Regions from separate parts of the Photobacterium sp. GB-1 genome, predicted to be linked through region 1. Evidence: predicted binding sites of a transcription regulator. Region 1 holds the regulator's gene; the other holds the start of a gene.
What was found. Region 1 encodes CRP, which controls carbon source genes, mostly activating them, when cyclic AMP is high. Its sites were predicted from a motif close to TGTGANNNNNNTCACA; they were not measured.
Positions count from the first base shown of each region.

Region 2: a site for CRP is predicted at 3,521-3,536, ahead of C9J45_RS00080 (ROK family protein). Genes of this name have one in related genera too.

Region 1 covers NZ_PYOB01000007.1:141,050-149,116, forward strand. Annotated here, with positions in the region: gene C9J45_RS10270 (aspartate aminotransferase family protein) at 1-1,096, shown strand, start outside; gene astA (arginine N-succinyltransferase) at 1,212-2,228, shown strand; gene astD (succinylglutamate-semialdehyde dehydrogenase) at 2,258-3,715, shown strand; gene C9J45_RS10285 (DUF1338 domain-containing protein) at 3,760-4,548, shown strand; gene C9J45_RS10290 (hypothetical protein) at 4,604-4,786, opposite strand; gene crp (cAMP-activated global transcriptional regulator CRP) at 4,975-5,607, opposite strand; gene C9J45_RS10300 (OsmC family protein) at 5,987-6,391, shown strand; gene C9J45_RS10305 (phosphoribulokinase) at 6,461-7,330, opposite strand; gene C9J45_RS10310 (YheU family protein) at 7,512-7,727, opposite strand; gene C9J45_RS10315 (hydrolase) at 7,788-8,067, opposite strand, start outside.
Region 2 covers NZ_PYOB01000001.1:13,199-21,265, reverse strand. Annotated here, with positions in the region: gene C9J45_RS00095 (GGDEF domain-containing protein) at 1-18, opposite strand, end outside; gene asnS (asparagine--tRNA ligase) at 1,009-2,409, opposite strand; gene queE (7-carboxy-7-deazaguanine synthase QueE) at 2,684-3,352, opposite strand; gene C9J45_RS00080 (ROK family protein) at 3,628-4,842, shown strand; gene C9J45_RS00075 (LysR family transcriptional regulator) at 4,892-5,794, opposite strand; gene C9J45_RS00070 (lactate utilization protein C) at 5,958-6,710, opposite strand; gene C9J45_RS00065 (LutB/LldF family L-lactate oxidation iron-sulfur protein) at 6,727-8,067, opposite strand, start outside.

The sequences.
Region 1 (8,067 bases):
ATATGTCGATTTTGCCGGTGGAATTGCGGTGAGTTGTCTGGGTCATTGCCATCCAATTATGGTTAATGCATTAAAAGATCAAGCCGATAAGTTATGGCATTTAAGTAATGTGTTAACTAATGAACCTGCATTGCGTTTAGCGAAAAAACTCACTGAGTTATGTTTTGCTGACAAAGTCTTTTTTGCTAACTCGGGAGCTGAAGCTAACGAAGCGGCACTGAAATTGGCTCGCCGTTATGCGGTCGATAAGTTTAGTGCTGAAAAAGATCAAATTATTGCCTTTCATCAAGGTTTTCACGGTCGTACTTTTTTCACCGTTACTGTTGGTGGGCAAGAAGCTTACTCAGATGGTTTTGGCCCTAAACCTCAAGCGGTAACGCATATTCCTTATAATGACTTATCAGCTTTAGCTGAGATTATGTCTGAGCGAACTTGTGCGGTGATGATGGAGCCATTGCAAGGTGAAGGTGGTTTGGTTAGCCCGAGCGTTGAGTTTGTTCAGGGCGTGCGTGAGTTATGTGATAAGCACCAAGCCCTATTGATATTTGATGAAGTCCAAACTGGCAATGGTCGTACCGGTGATTTTTTTGCCTATCAAGGCTTAGGTGTAACACCTGATATTTTAACGACGGCTAAGTCACTGGGTGGTGGTTTCCCAATTGGCGCAATGCTTACCACAACAGCATTAGCAGAACATTTAAAAGTCGGTACTCATGGTTCAACGTATGGCGGTAATCCGTTAGCATGCGCTGTCGCAGAAGCGGTAATTAATGAAGTGAGTAAACCCGATGTTCTAGCTGGCGTGAAAGAGCGTGAACAGTGGTTCCGTGAAGGGCTGACAGCGATTAATGCTAAATACCCAATTTTTGCTGAGATCCGCGGTAAAGGTTTACTGCTGGGAGCGTCTCTCACAGAAGAGTGGCAAGGTCGTGCACGTGACATTCTTGTTCAAGCTGGCAAAGAAGGCTTAATGATGCTAGTTGCTGGTACGAGTGTTGTGCGCTTTACGCCATCGCTAGTGATTGAAAAAGCCGATGTGGATGAAGGTATGGCTCGTCTAGAACGCGCTATCGCAACACTCTATAACGCCGAGTAATTCTACTTTGCATTGCTGCTGGCAGTTGAGGAACGACTGCCAGTTATCTTATAAGACTTATTGTTATCCATCTAGTTAGTGACAATAGTCACTACCTGCATCAGGAGGGAAGTCGATGCTGGTTATTCGTCCTATCATCGCTGATGATTATTCTGCACTCATGCAGTGCGCTGAAGAATCAGGTCATGGTTTTACTTCATTACCTGTTAACGAAGAAATGCTTCGTAACCGCATTGCTCATTCAGAGCGCAGCTTTGCCAAACATGTCGTTCGCCCTGAGGATGAAGGCTACCTGATGGTCGCTGAAGATACAGATACCGGCGAGATAGCAGGTACTACTGCCATTGAAGCGGCGATTGGCTTAGAAGCCCCTTTTTATAACTATCATCTAAGTACTGTGGTTCATGCCTCGCGCCGATTAGGGGTCCACAATACCGTACAGTTACTGACATTAGGTAATCACTACACCGGAGATACCGAGCTTTGCACGTTATTTTTACGTACACCATGGCGTGAAGGTTTAAATGGTCGTCTATTGTCTAAAGCGCGCTTTTTAATGATGGCAGAGCATCGTCATCGTTTCGCCGATGTGGTATTTGCTGAAATGCGCGGTGTTTCCGATGCAGAAGGGAACTCACCTTTTTGGCAATGGCTAAAAGATAACTTTTTCTCGATTGATTTTATTCATGCTGACTATCTAACGGGGATCGGAGCAAAAGGCTTTATTGCGGACTTAATGCCTAAACTTCCGATATACGTCAATTTATTGAGCAAAGAAGCCCAAGCGGTTATAGGTCAAGTTCATGACAACACGCGTCCTGCATTACGCTTGCTAGAAAATGAAGGATTTTCATGCCGTGGTTATGTCGATATTTTTGATGCAGGCCCGACGGTTGAATGTGATGTACGTAATGTTGAAACGGTTCGCCACTCAAAGCGTTATATCGTTGAAATTAACGATCATCAAAGTGAACAGCAGTGCCTAGTGGCGAATACATCATTTACTGATTTTCGTGCGGTTGCGAGCCCACTGGAAATCAATGATAAAGCGCAAACCGTGGTTATGACGCAAGAGGTCGCTGATACTCTCATGGTTAATACCGGTGAGCCTGTGCGCTTTATTGAGCTGTAAAACTACGAATATAAAGAGGGGAGAAAAGTATGAGTCAATGGATTGCGGGTCAATGGGTTGATGGTTTAGGTGATGAGATGGCATCGCTCAACCCCTTTACTGATGAAGTGATTTGGCAAGGCCGAGCCGCGACAAGTGAGCAAGTCTCGCAAGCGGTGAATGCCGCGCGTGAAGCATTACTTCAATGGCGTCATACTTCCCTTGTTGAGCGCCAAACCATCGTGGAAAAATTTGCTGAGCTGGTGAAAGCCAATAGTGAAAATATTGCCATTACGATAGCAGAAGAAACGGGTAAACCGTTATGGGAGACGCGAACAGAAGCAGGAGCAATGGTGGGGAAAGTGGCGATTTCTTTACGTGCTTATCATGAACGGACAGGCCAACGCGAGAAAGATATCGCAGGTACCACAGCAGTTGTACGTCATCGACCATTAGGGGTGATGGCTGTATTTGGGCCTTATAATTTCCCCGGTCATTTACCCAATGGCCACATCGTACCTGCATTGCTTGCAGGTAATACGGTGGTATTCAAACCTTCTGAATTAACGCCTAAAACGGCTGAAGTTGTAATGAAACTCTGGCAACAAGCCGGATTACCTGATGGGGTTATTAATCTTGTGCAGGGAGCTCGCCCAACTGGAGAGGCACTTGCGGCTTCAAAAGATATTGATGGTTTATTATTTACGGGCAGTGCCAATACTGGGCATATTCTGCATCGCCAATTTGCAGGTCAACCGGGCAAGATGCTGGCATTAGAAATGGGGGGGAATAACCCGATGGTGATCTCCAATGCTTATGGTGATCTCAATGCTACCGTTTATACCATTTTACAATCTGCTTTTATCAGCGCAGGACAACGGTGTACTTGTGCTCGCCGACTATACTTACCCTTGGGTAGCGAAGGGGATGCGTTGTTGGCAGCTTTAGTGGAAGCAACCAAAGCGATTGTGGTCGATGGACCATTTGCCGAGCCTGCACCGTTTATGGGGCCTCAAATCTCCCGCCAAGCCGCAGACAATATTGTGCAAACTCAACGACAATTAGTATCGCTTGGTGGCGAAGTATTGGTAGAGGCAAAGCGCGGACAGGGAGCGGTGGTTACACCTGGGATCGTTGATGTTACGAATATCGAAAATTTACCCGATGAAGAATACTTTGGCCCATTATTGCAGGTAGTGCGTTATCAAGATCTTGCTCAAGCCGTGTGTCTTGCGAACGACACCCGTTATGGCTTATCAGCCGGGCTTGTATCAACCGATGATAGTGAATGGCAATATTTTATTGATCATATTCGCGCGGGGGTTGTAAATCGTAATCGCCAGTTAACGGGAGCGAGTGGAGATGCACCGTTTGGTGGCCCAGGAGCATCTGGTAATTTACGCCCAAGTGCTTACTACGCTGCTGATTATTGTGCTTACCCAATGGCATCAATGGAAGGTGAGGCAACATGCTTACCTGAGCAGTTATCTCCGGGTATTTCACTCTGAGACTAATAGGTTCACTGTATTACTTACAGTAAGGATTGTGCAGCATGGAACAATTATTTACCGCGTTATGGCAAGATTATACTCAGCGATTATGCCCTTCAGCGCTGAATATTCGGCAATTACTTACCGAAGATGCGTCACTTAGAAATGATCATATTGCGTTGCGTACCTTTGCACTACCTAAATGTGGTTTAGCAAGATTAGCGGCTCCATTTATTGCGGTAGGTTATAAACCCAAAGGTCGATATCATTTCAAAGCGAAAAAGTTATATGCAGAGCACTTTGAACATCCCGATCCTTCTGCGCCTAAAGTATTTATTAGTGAACTGCAATTAGGGTTATGTTCAACAGAGTTACAAACAGAAGTACGTCAGCTTGTCGATCAAGTTGATGATGCTTATTTTGCTGATCCTGCTTTTCTTTCTCAAGGTAAACCATGGCAGTTAAGCCGTGATAGTTATCAGTTTTTAAATGCAGAAAGTGAATATGCAGGGTGGGTGGCAGCGCATGGTTTTGGTGCTAATCATTTTACTGTTGATATTAATCAGCTTGAGCAATTTAATGAAATTTCTGAAGTGAACCATTTTCTCGAATCAAGTGGTTTTGACATTAATCAGGCGGGAGGTGCGGTAAAAGGCGATCCTACTGTGATGTTAGAGCAATCAGCAACCATGGCTGATAAAGTCATGGTCACGTTTTCTGATGGTGAGATGTTGGTCTCTGGCGGATTTTATGAGTTTGCTAAACGTTATTTACAGCCAGATGGTGAGATTTATACCGGGTTTGTAGAAGCTTCGGCAGATAAGATCTTTGAAAGTACTTATAACTCTTGAACAGTGTAAACAAGGCAATAAAAAGCAGCCAATTGGCTGCTTTTTTTTAAATCTGTTAATTATCGAGGGGCGATCCCCAAATACCACTGTCTTCAACAGGACAGCGACGTAAACCTGTTTGCTGTTCTAAATAACAACGACGGTCACTAAAGCCTGTCATCTCAATAGTTGTAGGTTGAGGAGCGATAGCACCAGGTACAGTGGTGTAGCTATTCGGGGCAAAACGTTCAATATCCATATAAAAACCAAAAAAAGATGAAGTCCATTCATTGCTTGAATTTAGCATTTAATTTGAGCAATACAAATTAATTAATGGCATTAATGACACACTTTTTAAAGGTATTTATGGGGGGATTATTAATCAATAAGAAATAAAAAAGCCGCAACAGTGTGCGGCTTTTTTCGTACGGTTAAAGACGTTAAAAATTAACGCGTACCGTAAACAACAATCGTCTTACCGTGAGCAGAGATAAGGTTCTGCTCTTCAAGCATTTTCAGAATACGACCCACTGTTTCACGAGAACAGCCAACAATTTGACCGATTTCTTGACGAGTGATCTTAATCTGCATGCCATCAGGGTGCGTCATTGCATCTGGTTGTTTTGCAAGATTTAGCAATGTCTGTGTGATACGACCTGTAACGTCTAAGAATGCCAAATCACCTACTTTCTGGCTTGTCACTTGTAGGCGACTTGCCATTTGAGCAGATAAGCGCATCAGAATATCAGGGTTAACCTGAATTAACTGACGGAATTTTTTGAATGAAATTTCTGCTACTTCACAAGGACTTTTCGCACGAACCCAAGCAGTACGCTCTTGATCTTCTTCGAATAAGCCAAGCTCACCAATAAAGTCACCTTGGTTTAGGTAAGAAAGGATCATTTCCTTACCTTCTTCATCCTTGATTAGTACAGCAACAGAACCCTTCACAATGTAGTACAACGTTTCTGCTTTCTCACCTGCGTGGATCAGCGTACTTTTCGATGGGTACTTGTGAATATGACAATGGGAAAGAAACCACTCTAAAGTTGGATCTGTTTGCGGTTTACCTGGAACCATATTACTAACTTCCTCTGCATTTGTTGCCCAACAGCATTGGTTTCTTTTCTAACTTTTATCACGAGAAAAAAAACTGCCTACTGATAGGGTATCCATTCAGCCGCTGGGCTGCAAGCTAACTTGAATAAGTTAGAGTGTATCCTTTTTCTGCGCCTTTTTCTTGATATTGATCTAGTAGATTCGTTCATTTCATATGGATAACTGTGCACAGGATCACAATGCGGCGAGATAATTTTAAGTGGTGCGATAAGTAATGATTATTACGACGATTTTTAGAGAGGAAAAAAGTTGTTATTAAGGCGGAGAATTAGGATTTACATTCATTATTTAATCAATAAGACTAGAGACAATTATTGGGCGTTTGAATAAGGATTAAGCGATGCAGTCCCGAGTAAAATGGGTAGAAGATATGACTTTTTTAGGTCAATCTAGCTCCGGTCATAGTGTAGTCATGGATGGTAATGGAGGGGATAAAGCTCCAAGTCCAATGGAATTGGTATTAATGGCGGCGGGAGGGTGTAGCTCAGTAGATGTTGTCAGTGGTTTACAATCCCAAGCGCAAAATATTGTGGGTTGTGAGGTTCTTATTTCAGCTGAGCGTCGAGAGCAAGCGCCACGTTTATTTACCGCAGCCAATTTGCATTTTATTGTTTCAGGTTTTGATTTAAATGAAACCTTAGTGGCTAACACCATTGCTGATTCTTTAGAGAAATATTGCTCTGTATGCTTGATGATTGGTGAAAAGGTTAAGTTGACTCATTCGTATGAAATCATCACTGCTTAATAATGATTGAGATGAAAAAGGTTGGTGTTTGTGCCAACCTTTTTTCTATTTATTTTCGTTTGTGCAAACTTAACTGATTTTCCCTGTATTAATCAGTTTCTCGATAAGGGGGCGCATGATCAATTCCATTGCAAAACTCATTTTTCCACCAGGGACGACAAGCGTGTTATGACGTGACATAAATGAGCCTTGGATCATGGAAAGTAAATACGGAAAATCGACATTATTTAAACCGCGAAATCGGATCACAACAAAGCTTTCATCTAAGCTTGGGATCCCTTTGGCACTCACCGGGTTTGAGGTATCAACGGTTGGTACACGTTGAAAGTTGATATGTGTGCGTGAAAATTGCGGAGTTAAATAATTTAAGTAATCGTCCATGGAGCGAACGATTGACTCCATCACCGCTTCGCGAGAGTGCCCTCGATCTCTCGTGTCACGAACAATTTTTTGGATCCACTCCAAGTTAACAATGGGTACCATGCCAATAAGAAGATCAACATGCTGTGCGACATGGATCTCGCCATCGACAACCCCACCATGTAAGCCTTCATAAAAGAGTAAATCAGTGTTTTCTGCTAACTGTTGCCACGGAGTAAACGTTCCGGGCATTTGGTTGTAGGGTACGGCTTCGTCAAATGTGTGTAGATAACGGCGAAAGCGGCCAGTGCCATCTTCACCATATTGTTTGAAAAATTGCTCTAATTGGGCAAAGTCATTGGCTTCTGAGCCAAAATAGCTGATATGTCGACCTTGCTCTTTAGCTTTGCGGATCTCAGTGTCCATTTCAGGGCGGGTATAGCGATGGAAGCTATCGCCTTCTAGCCATGCCGCATTAATGTTCATCATATTGAACATCTTTCGGAATGCTTCAGAAGTCGTCGTGGTTCCTGCTCCTGATGAACCAGTAACTGCAATAATAGGATGTTTTGCAGACATGACTAACCTTGTCGTTGTTGATTATCGAAAGATAAATGAGAAAGCAGGCAATAATAAAATTACCTGATCGGGCAACAATGCTACTACAAGTTAACAGGGATGTCGGGATTGAAAAGTGAAACTGCTAGCGGAGGCAAGTTTTGAGTCGTAACTCTCTGGGCACGACTCACATTAATAAAACTTATTGCAACTGATTGCGTAATTTTATGTCGACAGATTCATGCAATTCAGAAAATACAATCACAGCATCACCGGATTTCAGTTGCTGCATCACGTAATTCACTTTGTTTTCTAAGCTCATTTCAACTTCACCGTAATCAGTGCCTTCACGTAGCACAAATTGTTCAATCAGGTTAGTCAGTGTTTCTGGGGCGATATCTTGCCAAGGAATGATCATTTTATGTCTCGTCGACTGCGTTACTGATACGCGCAGTATATGATAAAAATATCACTAGCCCTATTGAGGAGTGGTGAGTTTGGTTTTAAACCATGTTGGAACGCTGTGTTCGAGCCAAAACGTCGGTTTAAAAATAGAACCACTAACGAACCCAACATGGCCACCTTTTTCATATAAGTTGTAGTCGATATTACTCGGCAATGGTTGTGATGGGATCACCGATTCGGTCATGAACGGATCGTCTTTGGCATGGATAATCCGCAGTGGTGTACTGATCAAGTTGAGCTGTTGAAGGCCACTACAACGTTGATAATAATCGTCAGCATCAATAAAACCATGG
Region 2 (8,067 bases), on a different contig from region 1:
TGTCAACTTACCGAACATTTGCAATATCAATACAAGAAATTAAGGATGGGATTTTATATCTTAAAAGTATAAATTCAATCATATTTGCCATCTCTTTGATGAGGATATTTTATTGTATCAAGAAGTAAAATCTATCGAATTTTTTTTATTCATATTAGATACAATTAAAGCACATTTATGGGTTTTGAGTAAGGTCATAGCGGTGTTTTTAATCCTATTGTAAAAATATCAAGACAGCTGACTGCTATTCTTATTTTCATGAGTTATGGATTCGAAAAGATAACTGCATCTTGGTTATCTTACCTTATTACCTATTCGACTATTGCTTCTGATATAAAAGATTATGGCAAAAAATTAGATACAGATTATGGGTTAGAAAGACAATAAATCGAAAAATATCAACGTGTAGTAAAGCCGCTCAAATACAATTAAGAGTGTTAGAATATGATAGTCATGATATCCGCTATATTGGTGTAAAAATAGGAGCTGATAAACTAAGCACTTCGAACGGACTCATTGACTTTCCAATCATTTTTGTAATAAGTGTTTATCTTTTCATTCTGAATATGATGATAGTTTTACACCCACAAGTTGGTTCATAATGTGTTCTGATTTAGGTCATTTGAATGGACTGGTTGTCGTTAATCGTTATTTAAAAGATAAATTAAACCAGAGAAATATTTATTATTACTGGTTAATATATTTCTTATTATTGTGCTTGATCGCAGCGGGTATTATTGACTATTTCATTCTCAGCTGGGATTAAAAAGTTATTAGGAGTAGGGTGAAAAAATAATGAATTTATTTCGTATTATCAACCTATTATATCTCTTGATAAGAAGATTTAAGAGTATTATTACTCAAAACCTGTGCCGTTTAACAACCTAGACTTTAATGATTAACGTCGTTTAATGTCATTGTTAATCAGATTTCTTCAAAATGGATGATAAAAGAAAGGCTGCCAATAGGGCAGCCTTTTTGCGTTTTGCAATTCTAAACTAAATACGATTAGAAGTTTGCAGAGCGTGGAGTACGTGGGAATGGGATCACGTCACGTACGTTACCCATACCAGTTACGTAAGAGACTAGACGCTCAAAGCCTAGACCGAAACCAGCGTGTGGAACACTACCGTAACGACGTAGATCGCGGTACCAACCCATGTGCTCAGGATCTAGACCCATCTCAATCATACGTGCATCTAGAATGTCTAGGCGCTCTTCACGTTGAGAACCACCGATGATTTCACCAATGCCAGGTGCCAATACGTCCATCGCTGCTACTGTCTTACCGTCGTCATTCAAACGCATGTAGAATGCTTTGATGTCTTTCGGGTAGTTCTTAACAATTACAGGTGCTTGGAAGTGTTCTTCTGCAAGGTAACGCTCGTGCTCAGAAGACATATCAATGCCCCACTCAACATCGAACTCGAACTTACGGCCAGAGTCTTGAAGGATCTTAATTGCATCAGTGTAATCAACTTGTGCAAAGTCAGATGTTACGAACTTCTCTAGGCGAGAAATTGCGTCTTTGTCGATACGTTGAGCAAAGAACTCAAGGTCGTCACGACGCTCTTCAAGTACCGCTTTGAATACGTACTTCAGCATGTCTTCAGCAAGTTTAGCTACATCGTCAAGTTCTGCGAATGCAACTTCAGGCTCAACCATCCAGAACTCAGCTAGGTGGCGGCTTGTGTTTGAGTTTTCAGCACGGAATGTTGGGCCGAAAGTGTAAACCTTGCTTAGTGCACACGCATATGCTTCAGCATTTAGCTGACCAGAGACTGTTAGGAAAGTTTCTTTACCAAAGAAATCTTTGTCAAAGTCTACTTCGCCTTTATCAGTCATTGGAATGTTAGCCATGTCTAGCGTAGATACACGGAACATTTCACCGGCACCTTCACAGTCAGATGCTGTGATAAGTGGTGCAGACATCCAGAAGAAGCCTTGCTCGTGGTAGAAACGGTGGATCGCTTGAGATAGACAGTTACGAACACGTGCAACAGCGCCGATCACGTTAGTACGTGGACGAAGATGTGCAACTTCACGTAAGTACTCAATTGAGTGACGAGTTTTAGCCATTGGGTAAGAATCTGCATCTTCAACCCAACCAACGACTTTCACGTTGGTTGCTGCTAGTTCAAAATCTTGACCTTTAGCAGGAGATGCTACGATTGTACCGGTAACCTCAACAGAGCAACCAGTTGTAAGCTTAAGTACTTCATCCTGGTAATTATTTAACTCATTAGGGACCACGGCCTGAATCGGGTCGAAACAAGAGCCGTCATAAATGGCAAGGAAAGAGATCCCAGCTTTGGAATCACGACGTGAGCGAACCCAACCGCGAACAGTAACTTCACTGTCTACCGCTAGTTTGCCGCTTAATACGTCTGTTACAGGCGCGTAAGTCATGTTTAAATCATTCTCCGTTTAGGCACTGACTTTGGAATTAAAGTATCTCGTGCTTAAAGATATTTATGTATTAGCAATATTACCTTTCTTACGACAAGCATCAAGTATTGATATCAATCAAATGATAAATTGATGAAAGAAATAGGCAATTTGAGGTGATAGTTGGTTAATTATCGGTCATTTGCAAGAAACCGCTTCGCTTTAGCGTTGTAAAACATTAAAGCGAAGCGGTTTTTTGATAAATGTTTTATAAATCAAGCAAAGTACAGAGCGATTAAGCGATGGCTAGATATTTGTGTGTTTGGATCGATAAACGCCAGTTACGTTGAATACATGTTTCAATACATAGTTCTGTTGCACGTGGCTTTTGACTGATAGGTTGAAGCGCAATCGTGACATCAGGTTTTAGCGTCACGCCATCAATGAGCGCATCAAGTTGTTCAATGTCTTTGCTAGTGCCGACAGGGTGCTTGATCTCGTTAGCACGCGCGAGGGAAGAAGCTAAGACGGGCAACTTTGCTTTCATGTTAATTTTTGGCGATACCGTTACCCAAGTATTATCACTGGTTTGAATTTCAGATGTGCCACTGGTTTCGATCTGACAATTAAAGCCAGCTTCTTCTAGTGCATGAGTTAAAGGACGAAGATCGTAAATACAAGGTTCACCGCCTGTAATAACAATATGTTTAGCCGTATATTTTTGATCTTGTAATAATTGCACTACACCATTAGCGTCAAGATTAGTCCAAAGTGGTGAGTCCCCAGTTTTAGCCATGATCTGCTCTAAGCTAACTAAATCTTGTGGCTCTGCTGTCCAAGTTTGTTTGGTGTCACACCATGAGCAGCCAACAGGGCAGACTTGTAATCGAACAAAAATTGCAGGCACGCCAGTAAATACACCTTCACCCTGAATTGTTTCGAATACTTCGTTAATTTTGTACACGTTGAACCTCTTATTTTCACGTCTATAACCATTCTAGTGTCAATGAAACATGATCATTATTAGAAAAGTTACTGCGTGAAATAAATCCGCTAATTAAAAAAAAGAGTAGGCAAAAAAGCCTTTTTTTCATTATCGCAGAAGCGAAACTCAATGTCTTTAGTCGTTGATAGTGATACTTGTCACGTACTGACGATAAGAGGCTTCACAATTACTTCGCAAAGTAAAAAAATTAGTTTCCGAAGGTTTTTAAGCTGATTTTTCTCAGGAGTATCGACATGTACGTCGCTCAGCCAGGCCATATCGATCATATAAAAAGAAATAATGCCGGCAGCGTATATAAACTAATTGATTTGTATGGGCCGATCTCGCGCATTGAATTGTCTAAACGCAGTCAACTTGCCCCCGCAAGTATTACTAAGATCACCCGTGAATTAATTGATGCGCATTTAATTAAAGAAACGCAATTTCAAGAACCGAGCAGCCGTGGACGACCTGCTATTGGGCTAGTTCCTGCCAATGAAGGGTGGCAATTTTTATCTATTCGTTTAGGTCGTGGTTATCTTACTATTGCTTTACATGCACTTGGCGGCGAAATTCTAGTAGAAGAACGTCAAGATATTGAGCAACTGCATCAAGAAGATGTGGTTAAAAAGTTATTAGATGAAATAAACATTTTCTTTGCCAATCATGTTAGCGAACTAGACAGAATGACAGCGATTGCAGTGTCATTACCAGGGTTAGTTAATTCCAGTGAAGGTATGGTATTACAGATGCCACATTATAATGTGTCTAATTTACCCTTGGGTGAAATTATTCACAATGAAACTGGACTGCCTGTTTTTATCGGTAATGACACACGTTCATGGGCTTTAGCAGAAAAATTGTTCGGTAATTCTCGTGGTATTGCAAACTCCATTTTGATTTCTATTCATCATGGTGTGGGGGCGGGGATTGTCCTTGATGATAATGTGCTGCAAGGGAAAACCGGTAACGTGGGTGAGCTTGGGCATATTCAAATTAAGCCGTTTGGCAAACGTTGTTTTTGTGGTAATCATGGCTGCTTAGAAACCGTTGCGAGTTTACAGGCCATTTTAGAACAAGTGAAAACGCAGCTTAAAGCAGGGCATGAATCGATGCTGAATCATATGCCTTTAACGATTGAATCAGTATGTGATGCGGCAGTAGAAGGTGACAGTTTAGCGCGACAAATTATTGTGGAGTTAGGTCATAATTTAGGGCAAGCCATTGCGATAATGGTTAACCTATTTAACCCTCAGCGCATTTTGATTGGTGGGGAGTTTAATCGTGCTAAATCGGTACTTTATCCTGCGATTATGGATCGTATTAGCTCGCAAACCTTACCTGTTTATTTCGATGGCTTAGAAATAGAAGAAAGCTGTTTTTACACTCAAGCGACGATGCCGGGAGCGGCTTTGGTTAAACAAGCGTTGTACGATGGACATTTATTGATGAAACTCGTCGACGGTTAATTATATTTGATTTAAGTGATTGCTATAACTAATTGATACTACATGGAGATTAGAATTTTTCTTTAATTTCCATGTAGCTTTCTCGAATATGTTCAATCAGTGCTTGAATCCGTTTAGCAGGTTTTCTGGTATACGGATAGACAGCATAAATCCCCACCACTTTCCCCGCATGTGCCGAGAGCAATTCAACTAACTCACCGCGCTCTAATTCATCATGAACTAAGCAATTGGGTAGATAAGCGATACCATTACCTGCGAGGACATTTTTTTTCAACGCTATCGCATTGTCGGATGAAAAGTTTCCGCTGACTTTTTGAGTGTAAATTTTATTTTGTTTAATAAATTGCCAGTCAAAAGGGCCAGTACTTTGAGGGTTATAACCTAGACAATTATGGCTATTGAGATCTTTAGGTTTTTCTGGCTTGCCATAATGTTCAATGTAAGCGGGTGAGGCACATATTACCCAGCGAGAATTAAAAATATGACGAGCGATTAAGCTTGAATCTTCGAGATAACCGGTACGGATCACCAAATCGTAGTTATCAGCAACGAGATCGACAAAGTGATTGCTTAGCGACATATCAACCGAAAGACCGGGGTGTTTCTGACAAAAATCAGACACGGCTTTTGCTAATACTAATTCGCCTGAAATTGTCGGTACTGACATCCGAATTTTACCAGAAAGTGCTTCGCTGTAGCCCTTCACAGAGTCAAAAGCAGCTTGAGCAACATGGTTGATACTTTTAGCACGATGGTAAAGCACTTCACCGGGTTCTGTGAGTGTTAGCTTTCGTGTGGTGCGATATATAAGTTGTAAGCCTAATTCGGTTTCAAGTTTACTAATACGCTTGCTAACAACGGATTTAGTCACATTATTGAGTTCAGCAACCTTACTGAATGAGCCATGTTCAATAACTTGAGTGAATAAAACGAGATCATCGATAGCTGGCATTATTTATCCCACTTAAAGCCTAATAGGCGAAGGATTATATACTTAAAAAGATTAAATTCTAGATAAAAAAACGCAGCCCGAAGACTGCGTTATTCGTATTCCCGTAATGTGCTTAACCACTAGTATCCTACTAGTTTGCTATCACTATTGGTGATAAGTAAGCTTACATATCATCAATAATGATGTAGGTGGCAAAGACGGGCCCATGCACACCAACAACTTTGATCAGCTCGATATCTGCTGTCGAGCTCGGACCTGAAATAAAGTTAACACATGAAGGTACACGTTCACCGTTCATGGCTTTTTGATGCAGAATCTCAGTTGCTTGTGTTAAACGAGCAACGATTGAGCTTTTAGGTACAACGAATACAGAAGCTTCTGGTAATAGGCTTACTGCGCGACCCTGTGCTGGGTTGCTGTAAAGTACCATTGTGCCTGATTCTGCTAACGCTTGTTCAGCGAATACAACACCAACTTTTGCACGTTCAGCTACTGTGATGTTTGCTTCGTAACCCGCCGAGTGATCCCAAATGTAAACACCATGCTTATCGGCGCTCAAATCTTTCGGGTCAATAATGTTAAGTAGACGAGTATCTGCGGTAAAGATGGTTTCACCAACAGGATCAATGTTTGTTTCGTCTTCGCTGCAATATTTGAAACAAACATTACGCAGTGCTTCTGCTAACTGTGCTTTGGTTGTCACAATAGCTTGTGCGCCTAAAGAAGACTGCGTGTATTCGACCAAGATATCTTTTAATTCATCTTGTGATTTATCAGCAAATACGTCTTTGTGACAGTTATATTTTAGGTTCGGACGCTCTACTGGGGTAGTAATACGCTCACGACCAAGTTGTTTAGCGATGTTGTTAAGGAAACTATCGCGATTATAAATGCGTTGCTCATTTTGAGATGACATACGGAAAGCTCCTTAATTATTTATTTTTGTTTTTAAACCAACTGCGGAATGACTCACCCGATGGGTTTGGTAAATCACGCGTCTGAGTCCATGCGTTTAGTAGACCAACTTTAAATGGTAATTGACCATTTTTAATCAGTTTACCTGCAACGATAGCACCGATCTTAACGGTTTTATCCCATAGTGCAGGGTGAGCATTCACAAAGCTAAATCCACTGACGGAAGCTCGCTCCATGGAATCTGTGATTTTCTCTTCACCCATGATTTGACGGTGTTTAAGCAGCAAATCAGACAATGGTATTTTCACCGGACATACGTCATGACAAGCACGACATAAGCTACAAGCATTGGGTAGATCTTTAAAATCTTCATAGCCGCCAAGTAGTGGCGAAAGTACCGCACCAATAGGGCCTGAATAGATTGAACCGTAAGATTGACCACCGATATGGCGGTATGCAGGGCACGTGTTAACACACGCTGCACAACGGATACAACGTAGGATAGAGCGGAATTGAGAACCAAGAATTTTAGAACGACCGTTATCTACAATCACCAAGTGGAACTCTTCAGGACCATCACAGTTACCGTCTTCACGAGGACCTGTAAGTGCTGTCACATAACCTGTTAGAGGTAGACCTACTGCACTTCGACATAGCAAACTCGCAACAATATCGAATTCTTCAAACGTAGGAACGATACGCTCCATACCCATTACCGCGATATGCGTTTTCGGTAGGCTGGTTGCAAGACGTGCGTTACCTTCATTGGTCACAAGGGTGACGGTGCCTGATTCTGCGATAGCAAAGTTACAGCCAGTAATACCGATCTCTGCTTCAAGGAAATCATGACGAATATGTTTACGAACAAAACGTGTCATTTCTTCTGGATCAGAAGAGCCTTCGTAACCGAGTTTCTTGTTGAAAACATCACGAATTTGAGTACGGTTTTTATGTAGTGCTGGTACAACGATGTGTGATGGCGCATCACAATCATCGACTTGAAGAATGTATTCGCCAAGATCGGTTTCAATCACTTCACAGTTATTACGCTGAATCACTTGGTTCATACCGATTTCTTCGGTCACCATGGATTTAGACTTAACCACTTTTTTCGCATTCTTTTGCTGGATAATTTTTTCGATGTAGTTAGTTGCATCTTCAGCTGTTGCTGCAAAGAATACATGACCACCGTTCTTTTCAACGTTATCGCTAAGTTGTTGTAGGTAGTAGTCTAGGTTTTCAAGCACATGGTTACGGATATCCATACCCATTTCGCGCCACTCTTCCCAGTTACCGAGTTTCTCCGCAGCAACAGCGCGATTTTTGAACATACGTTCTTGTGCATTAGCAACAGCGGC